Regions from separate parts of the Streptomyces spongiicola genome, predicted to be linked through region 2. Evidence: riboswitches for the same ligand, from Rfam matches in the RefSeq annotation. Region 2 holds a riboswitch; each other region holds the start of a gene.
The links. Region 2 has a riboswitch for cobalamin ahead of DDQ41_RS23140 (ribonucleoside-diphosphate reductase subunit alpha). Riboswitches for the same ligand answer to the same signal wherever they lie in the genome.
Positions count from the first base shown of each region.

Region 1: linked by a shared signal. The riboswitch ahead of DDQ41_RS12690 (hypothetical protein) and the one ahead of DDQ41_RS23140 (ribonucleoside-diphosphate reductase subunit alpha) in region 2 are both predicted to bind cobalamin.
Region 3: linked by a shared signal. The riboswitch ahead of DDQ41_RS05695 (cobalamin biosynthesis protein) and the one ahead of DDQ41_RS23140 (ribonucleoside-diphosphate reductase subunit alpha) in region 2 are both predicted to bind cobalamin.
Region 4: linked by a shared signal. The riboswitch ahead of DDQ41_RS30095 (energy-coupling factor ABC transporter permease) and the one ahead of DDQ41_RS23140 (ribonucleoside-diphosphate reductase subunit alpha) in region 2 are both predicted to bind cobalamin.

Region 1 covers NZ_CP029254.1:2,907,752-2,912,685, reverse strand. The annotation lists gene DDQ41_RS12705 (aromatic ring-hydroxylating oxygenase subunit alpha) at 1-253, shown strand, start outside; gene DDQ41_RS12700 (IclR family transcriptional regulator) at 257-1,009, shown strand; partial or broken gene DDQ41_RS12695 (cold shock domain-containing protein) at 1,251-1,474, opposite strand; cobalamin riboswitch at 1,826-2,024, shown strand; gene DDQ41_RS12690 (hypothetical protein) at 2,065-2,454, shown strand; gene DDQ41_RS12685 (ABC transporter substrate-binding protein) at 2,794-3,786, shown strand; gene DDQ41_RS12675 (FecCD family ABC transporter permease) at 4,290-4,934, shown strand, end outside.
Region 2 covers NZ_CP029254.1:5,268,273-5,273,206, reverse strand. The annotation lists gene DDQ41_RS23150 (carbon starvation CstA family protein) at 1-2,191, shown strand, start outside; gene DDQ41_RS23145 (YbdD/YjiX family protein) at 2,360-2,557, shown strand; cobalamin riboswitch at 2,754-2,901, shown strand; gene DDQ41_RS23140 (ribonucleoside-diphosphate reductase subunit alpha) at 3,027-4,934, shown strand, end outside.
Region 3 covers NZ_CP029254.1:1,314,831-1,319,764, reverse strand. The annotation lists gene DDQ41_RS05710 (serine hydrolase domain-containing protein) at 1-489, opposite strand, end outside; gene DDQ41_RS05705 (MerR family transcriptional regulator) at 578-1,033, shown strand; gene DDQ41_RS05700 (aldo/keto reductase) at 1,040-2,053, shown strand; partial or broken gene DDQ41_RS05695 (cobalamin biosynthesis protein) at 2,556-2,810, opposite strand; cobalamin riboswitch at 2,842-3,003, opposite strand; gene DDQ41_RS05690 (hypothetical protein) at 3,155-3,376, opposite strand; gene DDQ41_RS05685 (inorganic phosphate transporter) at 3,389-4,747, opposite strand.
Region 4 covers NZ_CP029254.1:6,922,293-6,927,226, forward strand. The annotation lists gene DDQ41_RS30080 (energy-coupling factor ABC transporter ATP-binding protein) at 1-97, opposite strand, end outside; gene cbiQ (cobalt ECF transporter T component CbiQ) at 94-843, opposite strand; gene DDQ41_RS30090 (energy-coupling factor ABC transporter substrate-binding protein) at 850-1,218, opposite strand; gene DDQ41_RS30095 (energy-coupling factor ABC transporter permease) at 1,215-1,907, opposite strand; cobalamin riboswitch at 1,937-2,156, opposite strand; gene dhaM (dihydroxyacetone kinase phosphoryl donor subunit DhaM) at 2,174-2,578, opposite strand; gene dhaL (dihydroxyacetone kinase subunit DhaL) at 2,575-3,171, opposite strand; gene dhaK (dihydroxyacetone kinase subunit DhaK) at 3,307-4,299, opposite strand; gene DDQ41_RS30115 (baeRF3 domain-containing protein) at 4,672-4,934, opposite strand, start outside.

The sequences.
Region 1 (4,934 bases), 2.4 Mb from region 2:
GGTGTACCCGGCGGGCCCGGAACGCACCACCGGATACCTCGACTACTTCTTCGGCGACGACGTCGACGAGGCGTGGATCAAGGCTATGCTCGCCTTCGACGACCAGGTGGGGGCCGAGGACACCGACCTGGTGGAGTCCGTACAGCGCGGGGCCTCGTCCGGCGGGGTGGAGCGCGGCCGGCTCCTCCTCGGTTCGGAGCACACCATCTCGGCGTTCCAGCGCTTCGTGCTGGGCCGACTTCGGGAGGACTGAGAGATCAGCGAGTCACGTGATGCGGGATCGCGGACCCTCTCCCGGGGGCTCGCGATTCTGCGGCTCTTCGACGACGCACATCCGGAACTCACCCAGAGCGAGATAGCGGAGGCCCTCGACCTGCCCCTGCCGACCGTGCACCGGCTGTGCGCGACCCTCGTCGCCGAGGGCTTCCTGGCGCGCCCCGCGGGCACCCGCAGATTGCGGCTGGGCCCGCAGGTGGCCCGGATGGTCGGGCCGCTGATCGAGGGCATGGGCATGTCCGAGGCGGCGCGCGCGATCCTGCGCAGACTGGCGGAGGACACCGGGGAGACCGCGAACCTGGCCACCCTGGTCGGAAACGAGGTCGTCTACCTCGACTCCGCGCCCGGCCGCCATCTGCTCAGCCCGCGGGCCGAGCCGGGGCTGCGGGTGCCCGCGCACTGCACCGCGCTCGGCAAGTGCCTGCTCGCCCAACTGCCGGACGAGGAGGTGCTGCGACTCGTCGGGAAGGGGCCCTACGAGCGGCTGACGGATGCCACCCACACCACCTGGACCCAGCTGTCCAAGGCCCTGGACGAGGTCCGCGACGACGGCCTCTCCCGCTCGCTCGAGGAGTACGAGGTGGGGCTGGTCTCCTTCGCGGTGGCCCTGCCCGCGGCACCGGACGGCACCCTCTTCGGCATCAGCGTCTCGCTGCCGACGTCCCGGGCGGGACAGCGGCGCGAGATCGAACAGCGACTGCGCACGGCCACCGCGGTCCTGCGCCGCCGCTGACGCCCCGGCCGGCCCTGACACCCCGGGCCCGGGTGACCGCAACGGTCCCTGACACCCCGGGTCCGGGTGACCGCAACGGTCCCTGACGCCCCGGGTCCGGGTGACCGCAACGGTCCCTGACGCCCCGGGTCCGGGTGACCGCAACGGTCCCTGACACCGGGTCGGCGGCGGTCCGTTGCGGTCGTGGTCGCGGTCGCGGTCGTGGTCGCGCCGCCGCCCCGGTCGGCCCGGACCGTTGAGGTCACCCGGGCCGGGGCACGATGCCCGCCGCGCGGTAGTCGTACCCGTCCTGGCTGAAGCCGGGGGCTTCCCACCGGAGATCCACCGGCTGTCCCGGTGACAGCGTGCGGAAACCCGCCATCTCGATGCGGGAGTAGTGGCCCCGGCAGCCGCCGGGCGTCTCGCGGGAGTCGAGGACGCCCCACCCCTCTCGTCGCGCCACTCGCGGACCGTCGCGATCACCATGGGGGTACCCTACGGGCCCGGTGGGTGGCTGCCGCGTGCGGCGGGACGCCGCAGCACCGGCCTGCTTCCCTCCGGTGGGCTGCCGGCACCGACCGCACACTGCCGCGGCGGGCACCGGGCGTCGTCGTCCCGGTCCCGGTCCCGGTGTAGTCCCGGTTCCGGGCACCGGCGCGTACCGCTTCCCGACGCCGTTCCCCCGCAACGGCCCGCCGGAACCCGCCGATGCGGCCCACCGCCTCGCGACCACGGACGGGTCGCCTGTCCAGGGTGCGTGCGAGCCCTCGGCGCCGCGCGCTGCCTCTGTGCGCGGGCCGGGTGCGGCAGTTGCCCCCGGCCGGTGGACCGCGGGCGTATGACATGACGTGGTCTTCTGCCATGATGTCCGTGAAAAGGCGACGGCGGAACGAGGAAGCCGGTGTGAATCCGGCGCGGTCCCGCCACTGTGATCGGCGAGCGGATCCCGAACAGACCACTGCCCGTGTGCGGGTGGGAAGGCCGGGACGAGCACTGACCCGAGAGCCAGGAGACTCACGCGGTCGCCTCCTCGACACGACTGGGGCGGATCTCCCCGGAGAGGAGGGCTTGTCGTGATGCCCGTGGAGGTTTCCCGCGGCGGTTCGGTGCCGTGCCGGGTGGTGGTGTGCCGGGACTGCTGCTGCGGCAGCTCCAAGGTGACCGGCGTCGACCACCGTGAGCAGACCGCGCGTCTCGCTAAGGACGCCCCGGTCCGGATCACCGGCTGTCTCGACGTGTGCGATCAGGCGAACGTGATCGTGGTGCAGCCTTCGTCCGAGGGACGCGCCGCCGGCGGCCGGCCGGTCTGGTTCGGACTCGTCAACGACCCGGCCGCGACCGAGGACGTCGCCGCCTGGGTGCGGGCAGGCGGCCCCGGTGTCGCCGCGCTCACGGACATCCTCGACCTCTACGCCTTCACCCTGCCCCGGCGTGCCCGTTCAGCGCCGCTCCGCGACGCGGGCTGACCGGGCGACGCGGGCCGACCAGGCGACCCGACCTTGAGGCCGGCCCCCGGCATCGCGCGCCCGGGGGACCTCCGCCCTTCCTCAACGGGTCGGCCGGTCCACCCGGGTGAACCCGCCAACCCGGGTCGCCTCGCCTGCCCGGGTCGGCCGGTCTCCCCTGATGGGCGGGTCTGCCCGGGTCGGCCGGTCTCCCCGAATCCGCCCGCCTGACCGGTTCCGTGCTGCCTCCCGCACCCCGTCCCGCCCCGCCCCGTCCCGCCCCGCCCCGTCCCGTCTACCCGAATCCGGCCACGCTCCGGACCACCGTCCGGACCGTGCCATGGTGAGAGGACCCACACCATGCGCAAGCGTCCCGTATCCCTGCTGACGGCCATGGCCGCCGCGGCCCTGCTGGTATCCGGCTGTGGCGGGAGCGCCACCCGGGACGACGCCGCCCAGGCCGCCGGCCCCGCCGCCGAGGGCTTCCCCGTGACCGTCGCCAACTGCGGTGTGAAGACGACCTACCAGCGGCCTCCGCAGCGCGCGGTGTCGTTGAACCAGCATGCGACCGAGGTCCTGCTGGCACTGGGACTGGAGAAGTCGATGGTGGGCACGGCATACCTCGACGACAGGATCCTCCCCGAGTACCAGGAGGCGTATGACGGCATCGAGGTCATCGCGGAGCAGTACCCGTCCTTCGAGGCGCTGCTGGCGGCGGAACCGGACCTCGCCTACGGCGGCTTCGCCAGCACCTTCGACGAGAAGGAGGGCCGTGGCCGCGCCGCCCTGTCCAAGGCCGGGATCAACTCCTACCTCAACATCGAGGAGTGCCCGACCGGGCCCGTGACGATGGCCGCGATGGACCGGGAGATCCGGAACGTGGCCAGGATCTTCGGTGTGCCGGATCGGGCCGAGCAGCAGCTGAGGAAGCTCCATGGCACGCTGGAGGCGGTGGAGGACAAGCTCGCCGGGGCCAAGCCGGTGGAGGTCTTCGTCTACGACAGTGGCGACAAGACCGCCTTCACCGCGGGCGGGGCGGGCGTCGGCAACGAGATGATCAAGCGGGCCGGTGGAGTGAACCTCTTCGCCGACCTGGACAAGGCGTTCGGCGACGTGTCGTTCGAGCAGGTGGCCGAGCGCATGCCCGAGGTCGTCGTCATCTACGACTACGGTGACCAGACGGTCGAGGACAAGAAGAGGTTCCTGCTGGCGAACCCGGCACTCAAGGACGTACCCGCCATCAAGAACCGGCGGTTCGCGGTACTCCCGCTGTCGTCCACGGTCCTGGGGGTCCGGGTACCCTCCGGCGTCGAGTCCCTGGCCCGCCAGATCCACCCGGAACGCTTCAAGTGACCCGCCCGACCGACCCGACCGACCCGACCGGCGCCGCCGGTGCGACGGGCGCGGCCGTTGCGACGGGCGCGGCCGTTGCGACGGGCGTGACCGGGGTGACGGGCGTGACCGGGGTGACGGGCGTGACCGGGGTGACGGGCGTGACCGGGGTGACCGGGGTGACCGGCGCGGGCGACCCGGCCCGGGCGGACGGCGTGACCGACCCGACCGGCGCGGCCGTTGCGGCCGAGGTGACCGCTACTGCCGATGTAACTGATGCGACTTCTGTGGCCGTGGCGGCCAGGGCCGCAAAAGTGACCAGAGCCTCGGGAGCGAGGGAAGCCTCGGGAGTGACGGAAGCCTCGGGAGTGACGGAAGCCGTGGGAGCCACCGCAGCCGTCGACGCGGCCCCAGCCGTCGACGCGGCCGAGCGGACGAAAGCCGCAGCCACCGGCAGGCCGGGCGCCCGGACGGCGCCCGGGGCGGCGGCCCCTGTCCCGGGCCGCCCCGGGGTCCCCTACCCGCTGGTGCTGGCGCTGCTGGGCGCGCTCGTCGTGGTCTCGGCCACGTTCGGGATCGCGACCGGGTCCATCAGCGTCCCCGCCGACCAGGTCTGGGGCATCCTGCTGCACCGGGTGCATCCGGCGCCGGCCGACCCGACCTGGACACCGGTCCGCGAGACGATCGTCATCGACGTCCGCCTCCCCCGCGTACTGCTGGCCGGCGTCGTCGGAGCGGGCCTGGCGGTGTCCGGGATGGCCCTGCAGGCGCTGGTGCGCAATCCCCTCGCGGACCCGATGCTGCTCGGGGTCTCGTCGGGGGCCTCGGTCGGTGCGGTGCTGGTCGTCGTCTTCAACCTCACCCTGTTCGGCGCGTTCTCCCTACCGGTGGCGGCGTTCCTCGGCGCACTCGCCGCCCTGGTCGCCGTCTACCTCCTCGCCCGGTCCGGCGGCCGGATGACCACCGTCCGGCTCGTGCTGGCGGGCGTGGCGACAGCCGAGGTGCTGTCCGCACTGGCGAGCTTCCTGATCGTCACCTCCGACGACCCGCACAAGACGCAGTCGGCGTTGCGCTGGATGCTCGGCGGACTGGCCGGCACCACCTGGACGGTGCTGTGGATCCCCGTCGGCGCCGTCCTGCTCGGTACGGCCGTCCTGCTCGGCGTGTGC
Region 2 (4,934 bases):
TGCACCATCCAGCACATCCCGGCGGAGCATGACTCCGCGGGCCATCGCAGTATGGGCACTCGTCGCGCTGGTGGGCGCGGTCGGCTGGAGCTTACTCGCCCTCTCGCGGGGCGAGGAGGTCTCCGCCGCCTGGATGCTGGCGGCCGCGCTCGGCTCGTACGCCATCGCCTACCGGTTCTACGCGCGCTTCATCCAGTACCGCGTCCTCCGGGCCGACAGGACCCGCGCCACCCCCGCGGAGCGGCTCGACAACGGTGTCGACTTCCACCCGACCGACCGGCGGGTGCTGTTCGGCCACCACTTCGCGGCCATCGCGGGAGCGGGCCCGCTGGTGGGCCCGATCCTCGCCGCCCAGATGGGCTATCTGCCGGGCACCATCTGGATCATCGTCGGAGTGATCTTCGCCGGTGCCGTTCAGGACATGGTCACCCTGTTCTTCTCCACCCGCCGGGACGGCCGCTCGCTCGGCCAGATGGCACGGGACGAGATAGGCCCCGTCGGCGGCGTCGCCGCCCTGATCGCCGTCTTCGCGATCATGATCATTCTGCTGGCGGTGCTGGCACTCGTGATCGTCAACGCCCTGGCGCACTCCCCCTGGGGTGTCTTCTCCATCGGCATGACGATCCCGATCGCCCTGTTCATGGGCGTCTACCTGCGGATCCTGCGGCCGGGCAGGGTCAGCGAGGTGTCCGTCATCGGCGTCGCGCTGCTGCTGCTCGCGATCATCGCGGGCGGCTGGGTCGCGGACTCCTCGCTCGCGGCGTTCTTCACCCTGGAGCCGGGCACCCTGGTCGTCTGGATGATGGCCTACGGGTTCCTGGCCTCCGTGCTCCCGGTCTGGCTGCTGCTGGCCCCGCGCGACTACCTCTCGACCTTCATGAAGGTCGGCACCATCGTGCTGCTGGCCCTGGGCGTCGTCATCGCGATGCCGACGCTGAAGATGCCGGCCGTCACCGAGTTCGCCGGCAACGGCCAGGGGCCGGTCTTCGCGGGCTCGCTGTTCCCGTTCGTCTTCATCACCATCGCGTGCGGCGCGCTCTCCGGATTCCACTCCCTGGTCTCCTCGGGCACCACCCCGAAGATGATCCAGAAGGAGACCCAGATCCGGATGATCGGCTACGGGGCCATGCTGACCGAGTCGTTCGTCGCGGTCATGGCGATGATCTGCGCCTGCATCCTCGACCCCGGTCTCTACTTCGCGATCAACTCCCCGTCCGGCGCCATCGGGACGACGGTCGAGTCCGCCTCCCGGGCGGTCGCCGACCTCGGCTTCACCGTCACCCCCGAGCAACTCACCCAGGCCGCCGGGGACGTCGAGGAGGCGAGCCTGCTCTCCCGCACCGGCGGTGCGCCGACCTTCGCGCTCGGCATGTCGGAGATCTTCTCCGCGGTCGTCGGCGGCGCCGGGATGAAGGCGTTCTGGTACCACTTCGCGATCATGTTCGAGGCGCTCTTCATCCTCACCACGCTCGACGCCGGCACCCGCGTGGGGCGGTTCATGCTGCAGGACTCGCTCGGCAACGTCTACCAGCCGATGAAGCGCATCAGCTGGAAGCCCGGCGTCTGGTTCGCCAGCGCGGTCGTCGTCGGCGGCTGGGGCTACTTCCTCTGGGTCGGCGTACACGACCCGCTCGGGGGCATCAACCAGCTCTTCCCGCTCTTCGGCATCGCCAACCAGCTCCTCGCGGCCGTCGCCCTCGCGGTCTGCACCACGCTGCTGGTGAAGTCCGGACGCCTCAAGTGGGCGTGGGTCACGGCCGTCCCGCTCGCCTGGGACGCCACGGTCACCCTCACCGCGAGCTGGCAGAAGGTCTTCTCCGGCGACCCGAAGGTGGGCTTCTTCTCCCAGCGCGAGAAGTACCGGGCGGGCATCGACTCCGGCGAGGTGCTGGCCCCGGCCAAGTCGATGGACGACATGCACACCATCGTCACCAACTCGACCGTCGACGGTGTGCTCTCGGCACTGTTCGCCCTCCTCATCGTGGTGGTCCTGGCGGACGCCGCCCGGGTCTGCTTCCGGGCGATCAGCAGGCCGGAGACCGTCCGGCTCGCCGAGGTCCCGTACGTCGAGTCGAAGCTCGTCGCACCCGCCGGACTGTTCGCCACGAAGGAGGAGAAGGCGGAACTCGCGGCGGTCGGCGCCGGCGCCGGCGCCCCGGACCGGGAGGCCGCCGGAAGCGGCAGGACGTGAGCACCGTGGCGCGCATGACGGGTGGGGCGGGCAGGGCGGGACGGGACGGGCGGGTACGGCGGGTATGACAGGACGGGTGGGGCGCGCATGACGGGTACGGCGGGACGGGCGGGTACGGCGGGCAGGGCGGGTACGGCGGGTACGGCGGGCAGGGCGGGTGCGGCGGTGGTGCGCGGCGTACGGCGCGCGGTGCGCTGGGTCCGCTGGTACGTGCGCGAGGTCTCGGGCGAGTCGGTGTACGACCGCTATGTGGCCCACACCCGGGCGCACGACCCCGACGCGGAGGTGATGTCCCGCCGCGAGTTCGAACGCCGCCGCACGGACGAACGGGAGGCCGACCCCCGCAAGGGATTCCGCTGCTGCTGAGCACCCGGTCCGGCCGGCCGTCCACGGGCCTCCGCGCCTCCCCCGGGGAGGGCCGGAGGCCCGTCCGCGTGCCCCTTCCCCGCACGGGACGGAGGCGGGAGACCCGTGCCCGGGCTGCCGCCCCCGCTCAGCCACGCCTGAAGCTCTGAGCGGGTCACGACACAAGATGTGGGGGGTACCTCAACTCACCCCCCCTACATGTATGCTCATCCTCGCTGTCGACGCAGGGGAATCCGGTGGGAATCCGGAACTGTCCCGCAACGGTGTACCGGTGTGCGCTGGTCCGAGACCAGGACCCGCACGCCCGGGTGAGTCCGAGAACCTGCCGGCGGTGCGCCCGGACCGTCCGGCCCGGGTGCCCAGACGTCCGGGCCTCGCGGAACAGGCCGGTGGACGCGGTCCGCCCTGCCCGGGTGTGCGTCCGTGCCCCTGCCCCGCCGGCCCCCAGCCGAGCGAGGGAGAGCACCCCGTGACCATCGCGCCGCCCGATCCTGCTTCAGCGCAGCTCGCCGACGGACCAGGCACCGCGCTTCTGCGGACCCTGACCGAACTCACCTCCGACCTGCCCGACACCGACCCCGGCCGGGTGGCCGGGGCCGCCCTCCGGGGCCGTCACGCGGGATCGGACGAGGCCGAACTGCGCGAACTGGCCACGGAGGCGGCCGCCGGCCTGATCTCCGAGGACCCGGCGTACTCCCGGCTCGCGGCACGACTGCTCACCCTCGCCATCGCCGAAGAGGCGGCCGGCCAGGGCGCCTCCGCGTTCTCCGGCTCGATCGCCGTCGGCCACCGCGAGGGGCTGATCGCGGACCGCACGGCCGTCTTCGTCCAGACGCACGCCCGGCGCCTCGACGCGCTGGTCGACCCGGGCGCCGACGACCGCTTCGGGTACTTCGGCCTGCGCACCCTCTACAGCCGCTATCTGCTCCGGCACCCGATCACCCGCAAGGTCGTCGAGACCCCGCAGTACTTCATGCTGCGCGTCGCCTGCGGTCTCGCCGAGGACGACACCCCGCGCGCGCTGGAGGAAGTGGCCTCCCTCTACGGGCTGATGAGCCGCCTCGACTACCTGCCGTCCTCCCCCACCCTCTTCAACTCCGGCACCCGGCACCCCCAGATGTCGTCCTGCTACCTGCTGGACTCCCCGCTCGACGAGCTGGACTCCATCTACCAGCGCTACCACCAGGTGGCGCGGCTCTCGAAGCACGCCGGCGGCATCGGCCTGTCGTACTCCCGGATCCGCTCCCGCGGTTCGCTCATCCGGGGCACCAACGGCCACTCCAACGGAATCGTGCCGTTCCTGCGCACACTGGACTCGTCGGTGGCCGCCGTCAACCAGGGCGGCCGGCGCAAGGGCGCGGCGTGCGTGTACCTGGAGACCTGGCACGCGGACATCGAGGAGTTCCTGGAGCTGCGCGACAACACGGGCGAGGAGGCGCGCCGCACGCACAACCTCAACCTGGCGCACTGGATCCCCGACGAGTTCATGCGCCGGGTGAACGCCGACAGCGACTGGTCGCTGTTCTCCCCCGCCGACGTACCGGAACTCGCCGACCTCTGGGGCGACGACTTCGACGCCGCGTACCGCAGGGCGGAGGCCGCCGGGCTCGCCCGCCGCACCATCCCCGCCCGCGAGCTGTACGGGCGCATGATGCGCACCCTCGCACAGACCGGCAACGGCTGGATGACCTTCAAGGACGCGTCCAACCGCACGGCCAACCAGACCGCGGAGCCCGGGACCGTCGTCCACTCCTCCAACCTGTGCACCGAGATCATCGAGGTGACCGACGACGGCGAGACCGCCGTCTGCAACCTCGGCTCGGTGAACCTCGGCGCGTTCGTCGTGCGGGACGCCGCCGACGGCGAGGAGGTGATCGACTGGGCGCGGCTGGACGACACCGTCCGCACCGCCGTGACCTTCCTCGACCGGGTCGTCGACATCAACTACTACCCGACCGAGCAGGCCGGCCGCTCCAACGCCAGGTGGCGCCCGGTGGGCCTCGGCGCGATGGGCCTCCAGGACGTCTTCTTCAAGCTGCGCCTGCCCTTCGACTCCGCCGCGGCGAAGGCCCTGTCCACGCGCATCGCCGAGCGGATCATGCTGGCCGCCTACGAGGCGTCCTGCGACCTGGCCGAGCGCCACGGTCCGCTCCCGGCCTGGGAGCGGACCCGCACCGCCCGGGGTGTGCTGCACCCCGACCACTACGACGCGCGTTTCGCCTGGCCCGAGCGCTGGGCCGCGCTGCGCGAACGGGTCGCGGACACCGGCATGCGCAACTCGCTGCTGCTCGCCATCGCGCCGACCGCCACCATCGCGTCGATCGCGGGTGTGTACGAGTGCATCGAGCCGCAGGTCTCCAACCTCTTCAAGCGCGAG
Region 3 (4,934 bases), 4.0 Mb from region 2:
TGCCTGCACCTCGGCCGCGAAGCGCACGAGGTCGTCGACCGTGGAGACGCCGTCCTTCGCGGGCGATCCGTCGAGCGACGTCGACGCCATGCCCAGCGGCTCCAGCACGCCCTGGCGCAGGTACTCGGCGAACGGGATGCCGGTGGCCTTCGCGATGTGGTCGCCGAGCACCTCGAAACCGGCGTTGGAGTACAGCCGGCGGGTCCCGGGAGGCGCGGCGACCCGGTGCTCGTCGAAGGCGAGCCCGCTGGTGTGCGCGAGCAGGTGCCGCACGGTGCAGCCGTCGGGCCCGGCCGGCTCGTCCAGCTCCACCGCGCCCTCCTCGAAGGCGACGAGCGCGGCGTAGGCCGCGAGCGGCTTGGTGACCGAGGCCAGCGGGAAGCGGTGCCCCGTCGGGCCGTGGGCACCGGCGACGGTGCCGTCCGCGCGCACGACGGCGGCGGCCGCGGTGGGGACGGGCCAGTTCTCGATCAACGCCAGGCTCTGCATGGTCACGAGGGTAACCAGCCGCCGCCCGGGGCGTAACCGCCGGGTTCCCGCTTGCCTGGAGTGCACTCGAACCTTCTAGCGTGGAGGCATGACGGTGCTGGAGACCCCAACCGCGACGGGCGAAGGACGCGTATCGGCGCCACCCGCCCACCCCCGGCCCGACGGGCAGGACCAGTACACCATCGGCGAGGTCGCCGACTGGACCGGCCTGAGCGCGCACACGCTGCGCTGGTACGAGCGGATCGGCCTGACGCCGCACATCGACCGCTCGCACACCGGGCAGCGGCGCTTCAGCAACCGCGACCTGGACTGGCTGGCCTTCGTCGGCAAGCTCCGGCGTACCGGTATGCCGGTGGCGGACATGGTCCGCTACGCCGAGCTGGCGCGCGAGGGGGACCACACCCGGGAGCAGCGGCGGGAGCTGCTGGAGTCGACCAGGCGCGACGTCCGCGCACGGATCGCCGAACTCCAGGGCACGCTCGCCGTGCTGGACTACAAGATCGATTTCTATGCGGGCGCCCGGCGGGCGCCGGAGAGGGCCTGAGCCCCGATGACGGAGAGCATGATCGAAAAGGTACGGCTCGGTACGGACGGCCCCGAGGTCGGAGTGCAGGGGCTCGGCTGCATGGGCATGAGCGAGTTCTACGGCGACACCGACGAGGCCGCGGCACGCGACACCCTGGAGGCGGCGCTGGAGGCGGGTGTCACCCTTCTCGACACGGCCGACATGTACGGGAACGGCGCCAACGAGGAGTTCCTCAGGCCCTTCCTGGCGGCGCACCGGGGCGAGATCACCCTCGCCACGAAGTTCTCCGTCGTCCGGGACGCCGGCGACGCGTCCTTCCGGGGCATCAGCAACGACCCCGCCTACATCCGCGAGGCGGCCGAGGCGAGCCTCCGCCGGCTCGGCGTGGACGCGATCGACCTCTACTACATGCACCGTCGCGACCCCGCGGTGCCGCTGGCCGAATCCGTCGGCGCGATGGCCGAGTTGGTGCGGGCCGGCAAGGTCCGCCACCTCGGCCTCAGCGAGGTGACCGGCGCTGAACTGCGCGAGGCGCACGCCGTCCACCCCATCGCCGCACTCCAGTCGGAGTGGTCCCTGTTCAGCCGCTCCGCCGAGCGGAGCGCGGTGGGCGCCGCCGCGGCGCTGGGGGTGGCGCTGGTGCCGTACTCGCCACTCGGCCGCGGCTTCCTCACCGGCTCGTTCGCGGACGCGGCAGAGCTTCCCGGGGACGACTTCCGGCGCTACCAGCCGCGTTTCACCGGCGACGCCGCCGCGGCGAACGCGGCGCTGCTGGAGCCCGTCCGCAAGATCGCCGCCGCGCACGGTGCGACGCCCGCGCAGATAGCCCTCGCCTGGGTCCAGCGGCGGGCCGAGGTCCACGGTCTGCCGGTCGTCCCCATCCCGGGCACCCGCAGCCGCGGGCGTCTGGAGGAGAACGTCGCGGCCACGCGGATCACGCTCACACGGGACGAGCTGGCGCTGCTGGAGCCGATCGCGGAGCGGGTGGTGGGAGACAGGTACCCGGACATGTCCTCGACGTCGGACTCCCGCGAGTAGCACGCTCACGGGGCCCGGCGGCGGACCGCGCGCCCCCTGGCGGGGATCACCGGCTCCGGTGGGTCCCGTGCCCGGATCGCCTGCTCCGGCGGGGCGTTGGGCCGGGCGGGGCGCCCGCGGCCGGGTGGGGGGCACTCGGCCGGGGGAGGCCGAGAGGACGGCGAGGGGTGCCGGGAGTGCCGCGGGGATGCCGCGGGGACGCCCGGACACCCCGGGCCCGGGTCACCCCGGGCCCGGGACACCCTGGGCCCCGGAGCGCGGCGCCCCTACCGCCCGACTCGGCTCCCCACGCCAGGTCAACCGGGTGGCCGTCGCGCCGGTCCCGCTTCTCGCGGAGGATACGCGCGTGACCTTCCCGTGACCCTTCGCTTCATGGGCGTGTAACACGCCCGCCCGCTTCGTCACCGCGGCGAAACACCGTGCGGCATCGGCGGAAACCCCGGCGCGCCAACCTCGTGCCCCATAACGGGCCGACTTCCCGGGCGGCCGTGCCGGATCACCGGCGCGCGGATGCCGCGGCCAGCGCGCCCGCGGCGACCGCGGCGCCGGCGCACACCGCGGTGTGCAGTGCGCCCCAGCCGCGGTGGTCGTGCCAGAGTCCCCGTTCGACCGCGGCGGCCGCCCGGCCGAAGACCGCGACCGGGTGCCCGCGGCGTGGATCGCCGAGGAGCAGGTCGCCGGCCAGTCCGGCGGCGGCGCCGTACGCGAACGTGATGTCCGGGCGCGGCGGAGCCGGCCCTCCTGCTTCGGCAGGCATGTTCGTCCTCACTCAGGGTCCGCGCCCTGGCTCGACGTGACCGGCGGCGAGGAGTTCCTGGCTCCGGGGTGCTCCCTGGTGCTCCGCGAGGGGGAGCGCACCCGTGACAGTGGCGGGACCGCGCCGGATTCGCGCCGGCTTCCTCTTCTGCCGCCGTAAGTGGCCCCGGAAGTCCACCACGGGCCCCGAACGCCCGTCAACTCGCCCTTGACCTGCGACGGGACGGGGCGCACCGCCCCGGGGCGCGGGTGCGGGGCGCGTACACGGGTGGGGCCGGGCACACGGGTGGGGCCGGGTACACCCGGTGGGTGTGCCCGGCCCCGGTGGGAGGTCGTGCCGCGGCGTCAGACCACGATCAGGTAGATCCCGAAGGCCACCGCCGCCGCGCAGAGCGCGAAGCAGGCGTACGCGCCCGTGCGGGCGAGGCCGGCCGAGCCTCCCCGAGCGGCCGCGGCCTCCTGCTTGGAGAGGCCCGCGATGCCCAGGGTGAACAGGCCCACCAGGGCGACGGTCACGACGAGGCTCACGCCGAAGACGGAGCCCAGAGCTGCCCAGTCGATCTTCATGTCGTTCTTTCCTTACACCGTGGCGGCGGGCGCCGGAGCGGACTCGGAGGACTGGGCCGGGAAGGCGGCCTTCAGCGCCCCGGGCTCGGTCGCCGCGATCCCGGCGGCGGCGTTCGGGGTTCCGGCGGCGTTCGGGGTCTCGGCGGTGTTGGGGGTTCCGGCGGCGTCCGGCGTCTCTGACCCGGGCCCGGCCACCTGGGTCGCGGCGGCGCCGGCCGGGGGCGGGGAGACGGCCGCGATGGCGGTGGTGACGACGCCCGCGGGCGCGATCTCGTCGTCCGTGACGTTGGTGTGGTCGACCGGCTTGCGGCGCGAGATCACCCAGATGGCCCCGGAGCCCGCGACGAGCAGCACGGCCACGGCGGCGATGCCCCAGGCGCCCTGCTTGGTCAGGAACTCCGCGGCCGCGGCGACCAGGCCGGCGGCGGGCAGGGTGAGGCCCCAGGCGACGAACATCCTGGTGGCGGTGGACCAGCGGACCACACCGCCCTTGCGGCCGAGGCCCGCGCCCATCACGGCACCCGAGCAGGACTGGGTGGTGGAGAGCGAGAAGCCGAGGTTCGAGGAGGCCAGGATGACCGTCGCGGCGCTGGTCTGCGCGGCGAAGCCCTGCTGCGGCTGGAGGTCGGTCAGCCCCTTGCCCATGGTGCGGATGATGCGCCAGCCGCCGAGGTAGGTGCCGAGCGCGATCGCGACGCCGGCGGAGACGATGACCCACATCGGGGGGTTCGAGCCGGGCGCGAGGACGCCCCCGGTGACCAGGGCCAGAGTGATGACGCCCATGGTCTTCTGCGCGTCGTTGGTGCCGTGGGCGAGGGACACCAGGCCGGCGGAGGCGATCTGCCCGGCGCGGTAGCCCTTGGAGGTGGACCGGTCCTCGGTGGTGCCGCCGATCCGGTACGTCAGCCTGGTGGCGACGAGGGCCGCGAGACCGGCGACGAGCGGGGCCGCGACGGCCGGGATCAGGACCTTGGTGACGATCGTGCCGCCGTTGACGGCCGAGAACCCGGCGGACATCACGGCCGCGCCGATGAGACCGCCGAAGAGGGCGTGGGAGGAACTGGACGGGAGGCCCAGCAGCCAGGTCAGCAGGTTCCAGAGGATCGCGCCGACGAGAGCGGCGAAGATCACTTCTGGGCGGATGCCCTCCTCGTTGATGATGCCGCCCGAGATCGTCTTGGCGACCTCGACGGAGAGGAACGCGCCGACCAGGTTCAGCACGGCGGACATCGCCACTGCCGCCTTCGGTCTCATCGCACCCGTCGAGATGGTCGTCGCCATGGCGTTGGCGGTGTCGTGGAAGCCGTTCGTGAAATCGAACACGAGTGCTGTCACGACGACAATCGCGAGCAGCAGGGTGATGTGCTCCATGAACCGGGTACCCAGGCAATCGTTCGGATGGTAGTGGCGCGGGTGAACGTAGGGTCGCAGAGTGAACGGAAGGTGAACTGGGATGGGCTGCGGAGTGTCTCCAAGTGGGTTGCGGTCCCTCCGCTTGTGTTCGCGGCGGCACCCCGGAGCCCCCGGGGCGGGTGTGCGCCCCATGCGATCGCCCCGA
Region 4 (4,934 bases), 1.7 Mb from region 2:
GCACCGGCGGGCCGTCCGGGTAGGAGAACCCGGCGCCGGCCAGTTCCACCACGGGGACCGCGCCCCCGCGAGCGTGCGCGTCCACGGAACCGCTCACAGCACGGACCTTTCCAGTACGAGGGTGACGGCGACGAGTCCCGCGAGCAGCCCCGCGGTCGCCGCCAGGAAGCGCACGGACACCGCCGCCGGCGGCACCAGGACCCGCAGCGTCCCGTCGTAGCCCCGCCCGGCGAGCCCCGTCTGCAACCGCTGCGCCCGGTCGAAGGCGCGCACGAACGCCGTGGCGGCGAGCCCCGCGAGGGACCGCCAGGCCGCCGCCCGGGTGGTGTGGCCGAGCCGGGCGGCCTGCGCCTGGCGGATCCGGTGCACCGCGTCCAGCAGCAGGAACGCGATGCGGTACATCACGAGCGCCACGTCCACGACCGGCCCCGGCACCCCGGCCCGGGCCAGCCGGGGCAGCAGGTCGGACATCGGCGTGGTGAACGCGAACAGCAGCACCCCGAGCGAGGCCGCCGACGTCCGCAGCAGCAGCCGGGCCGCGTGCGGGGGCCCGTCGGGGGCGAGCGCCACGAAGCCGTCCGGGCCGCCCACCGCGAACAGCAGCGGAACCGCGCCCGTGACGCAGAACCCCAGCGGGATGCGCCACGCCCGCCACAGCCGCCGGGGCGCCACCCCGGCGGGCCCGAGCAGCACCGCGACCGCGGCCGCCGCCACCAGGACGGCACCCGGCCACGGCGGCAGCGCGACGGCGCAGACCGTCAGGCCCAGGCCGAGCGCCGCCTTCTCGCCCGGATGGCGGCCGCGCCAGCGGCTGCCGTGCGCCGCCGCGTCGATCGGCAGCATCGGGGACTACGCGCCCGCGCCGGCGGAATCGGCCGCACCGGCGGCGGGCGTCCGGGCGTCCCGCGCGGCCGCCACCCGGGCCCCGCCCTGCCGGCGGCCCCTGCGCAACCCGAAGTAGTACGCGAGGACACCCGCGCCCAGAGCGGCCTGGAGGGCGAACAGGGCCGACTCGACCTCCCCGGACGGCGGCTCGTACAACGGGGCGAACCAGGGCTCGTAGTCCGGGGCGATCTCCGTGATCGCGGCCTCCGCCTCACCGTCGGCGCCGGCGAAGGGCTCCTCCTTGTGGTCGCCCAGACCCAGCGCCAGCGGCAGCACGGCCAGCGCGGCCACGATCGCCAGCAGCAGTGTGTTGATCTTCGCGTTGCGGCTCATCGGACCGCGGCCTCCTTCTCCGCCCCGCCCTGGAGGAGCACCCCGAGCCGGGTCAGCTCGCCCTTGCTGGACCGCACCAGCAGCCGCATCACCAGGACGGTCAGCAGGCCCTCGCTGACCGCCAGCGGCACCTGGGTGACCGCGAAGATGCCGCCGAACTTGGCCAGGGCGCCCACCACACCGCTGCCCGGGTCGGGGAACGCCAGCGCAAGCTGCACGCTGGTGACGCAGTACGTGGACAGGTCGGCGGTGAACGCACCGGAGAACACCGCCACCATCAGCGGCGCCCCGGACCGCCGCAGCAGCACGTACACCCCGAACCCGGCCCAGGGCCCCACGACCGCCAGCGAGAAGACGTTCGCGCCGAGCGTGGTCAGGCCCCCGTGGGCCAGCAGCAGCGCCTGGAAGAGCAGGGTGATCGTGCCGAGCACCGCCATGATCGGCGGCCGGAACAGTATCGCGCCCAGTCCGGTGCCGGTCGGATGGGAGCAACTGCCCGTCACCGAAGGGATCTTGAGCGCCGACAGTACGAAGGTGAAGGCGCCGGCCGCGCCGAGCAGCAGCGTGGACTCGGGGTTCGCCCTGACCTCGCGGGTCAGCGCCCGTACGCCGTGGATCACGAAGGGGGCGGACGCGGCGGCCCAGGCGGCCGCGTGCACAGGGGGCAGATAGCCCTCGGCTATATGCATGGGTAGGGAGACCTCTCCAGCACCTCGTGGATGGACAACGCGCCCCGGCCGGTCTCCTGGCTGACGGGTCATGCCGCCCGGGCTCCGCCTTCCCGGACACCGCGGTCTCCCGCGGCCGTCCAGTGGCTTCCTCGCGGAGAGAGCCGGACTTCCCGATCACAGTGGCGAGGGCCGCACCGGTACTCCACCGGTTTCCCGTTCACCAAGGCCCTGCGACACTAGTGCGTTGACCAGGTGCATCACAAGCCGCGTACGGATGCGTACGGTCACACCTTGCGGTAGCCGTACGCCTCCTCCGCCGCCGTCACCACCGCGTCCAGATCCGCTCCGGCGGACGCCGTGACCACCGCCGCGACGGCCCCCTCGACGAACGGCGCGTCCACGAGCCTGGTGCCCTCCGGGAGTTCGTCCCCCTCGGCCAGCAGCGCCTTCACCGTCAGCACCGCGCTGCCGATGTCCACCAGCACGGCCACCCCCGCCCCCCGGTCCACCTCGCGCGCGGCGCGGGCGGTCGAGTCCGCACTGGTGCCGAGGCCGCCGTCCGCGGTGCCGCCGGCCGCCGCCACCGGCACCCCGTCGCCCGAGCCGGCCAGCCTCCGGGCGAGATCGGCGACCGCCGCGGCGACCTGCGCGCTGTGCGAGACGAGGACGATCCCCACCACACCGGTCATCGCGCGGCCTCCTCGAGGGCGCCGACCAGCAGGGCGGAGGACGCCGCCCCCGGATCCCGGTGCCCGACGCTGCGTTCGCCCAGATAGCTCGCGCGGCCCTTGCGGGCCAGCATCGGCACGGTCGCGGCCGCACCGTCCTCCGCGGCCGCGCGCGCAGCCGCGAAGGACTCGTCCAGCGCCGCCGCCGCCGGCTCCAGCGCGTCCAGCATCGTCTTGTCCCCGGCCTTCGCGCCGCCGAGCCGGGCCACCGCCGCGATCCCCGCGCGCAGCGCCTCGGCGAGCTGCGCCCGCGACACCCCGGCCTCGTCGCCGAGCGCCTTGCCGGCACGCCGCAGCAGCGTCCCGTACAGCGGCCCCGAAGCCCCGCCGACCGTGGAGATCAGCCGGCGCCCCGCCAGCGTCAGTACGGCACCCGGAGTGTCCGGCGCGTCCTTCTCCAGCGCGGCCGCCACCGCCGTGAAACCCCGCCGCATATTGGTCCCGTGGTCGGCGTCCCCGATCGCGGCGTCCAACTCGGTGAGCCGCGCGGCCTCCCGGTCCACCGCCCGCGCGAGGGCGTTCATCCAGCGGAGGAAGAACTCCGCGTCGAGCACCGCGTCTGCGTCCGCTTCTCGTGGCACGTCGGCTCCCTTGTGCACGTCGGCTCCCTTGTGCGCGTCGTCGCGGCCCGCGGACGCGGCACCGCCCTCGCCGCCCGGGCCGGGAACTCCGCCCGGGCCGGGCACGGTTCAGCGGCCCCAGCGCAGCGCGGGCGTCTCCACGGGGGCGTCCCACAGCCGCAGGATCTCCTCGTCCGCCTCGCACAGCGTCACCGAGCAGCCGGCCATGTCGAGCGAGGTGACGTAGTTCCCGACCAGGGTCCGGGCCACCGGCACACCGCGCTCGGCGAGCACCCGGTGGACCTCCGCGCCGAACCCGTACAGCTCCAGCAGCGGCGTCGCGCCCATGCCGTTGACCAGCGCCAGCACCGGACTCGACGGCCTCAGGTCGTCGAGGACCGCCTCCACGGTGAAGTCCGCGATCTCGCGCGAGGTCATCATCGGCCGCCGTTCACGGCCGGGCTCGCCGTGGATGCCGATCCCCAACTCCAGCTCGCCGGCAGGCAGGTCGAACGTCGGGGTGCCCCTGGCCGGGGTGGTGACGGCGCTGAGCGCGACACCGAAGCTGCGCGACCGCTCGTCGACCCGGCGGGCGACCGCCTCGACCCGCTCCAGCGGGGCGCCCTCCTCGGCCGCGGCGCCCGCGATCTTCTCCACGAAGAGCGTCGCGCCCGTGCCGCGCCGGCCCGCCGTGTACAGGCTGTCCCGGACGGCCACGTCGTCGTCGACGAGCACCTTGGCCACCTGGACGCCCTCGTCCTCGGCGAGCTCCTGCGCCATGTCGAAGTTCAGCACGTCGCCCGTGTAGTTCTTCACCACGAAGAGCACACCCGCCCCGCTGTCCACCGCCGCCGCGGCCCGGGCCATCTGGTCCGGCACCGGGGACGTGAACACCTCGCCGGGGCATGCCGCCGAGAGCATCCCGACCCCCACGAACCCGCCGTGCAGGGGCTCGTGCCCCGACCCGCCTCCGGACACCAGGCCCACCCTGCCCGCGACCGGGGCGTCCCCCCGGACCACGAGCCTGTTCTCCACGTCGACGTTCAGCCCGGGGTGCGCCGCGGCCAGGCCGCGCAGGCCGTCCGCGACCACCGTCTCGGGGACGTTGATGAGCATCCTCATGGGAACCTCCTGACGGGACCGGCGTCGATCGCTCCGGACGGTGTCCTCCCGGGCGGGCCGTGGCGGAACGCGCCGCACACCCTCTGCCAGTATCGGCGCAAACGGCCCGCCCGGCACCGCGCTCACGCGAAACCGCCGGCACGGTCCGCGGGTGCGGGCGGAGGTCCGCCGCGGCGCCGTGCGGCGGTCGGCCGCCGACGCGGGGCGGCTGCCGACGGGGGGCGGCTGCCGACGAGGGGCGGCCTCGCCGGCCGACCGGGAGTGTGCGGCGGGTGATCTGTGGCGCACGGCGGTGGTGCGGCGGCCGACCGGGAGCGTGCGGCGGTGGTGCGGCGGCAGACCGGGAGCGCCGGGCCGCCGTCCCGCGGGCCGTCAGTAGCGCAGGGCGCTGGCGATACCGCCCATCCCCGCGAGGGTGCCGTCCGGCACGAACCGCACGTCCGCCCCCGTGTCCAGGGACTTCTCGACGATCTCGTCCACGACGTCGACCACCGCGTCGAGGTCCCCCGGCTCGGCGGGCAGCACATGCCCGCCGGTGTCCCGCACGGTCTCCCGGTAGTTCTCCTCCACGGCCAGCAGCGCGACCCTGCCCGTCTGCACGTTCTGGCGGATCTCGTCCACCCCGGCGGCGAACG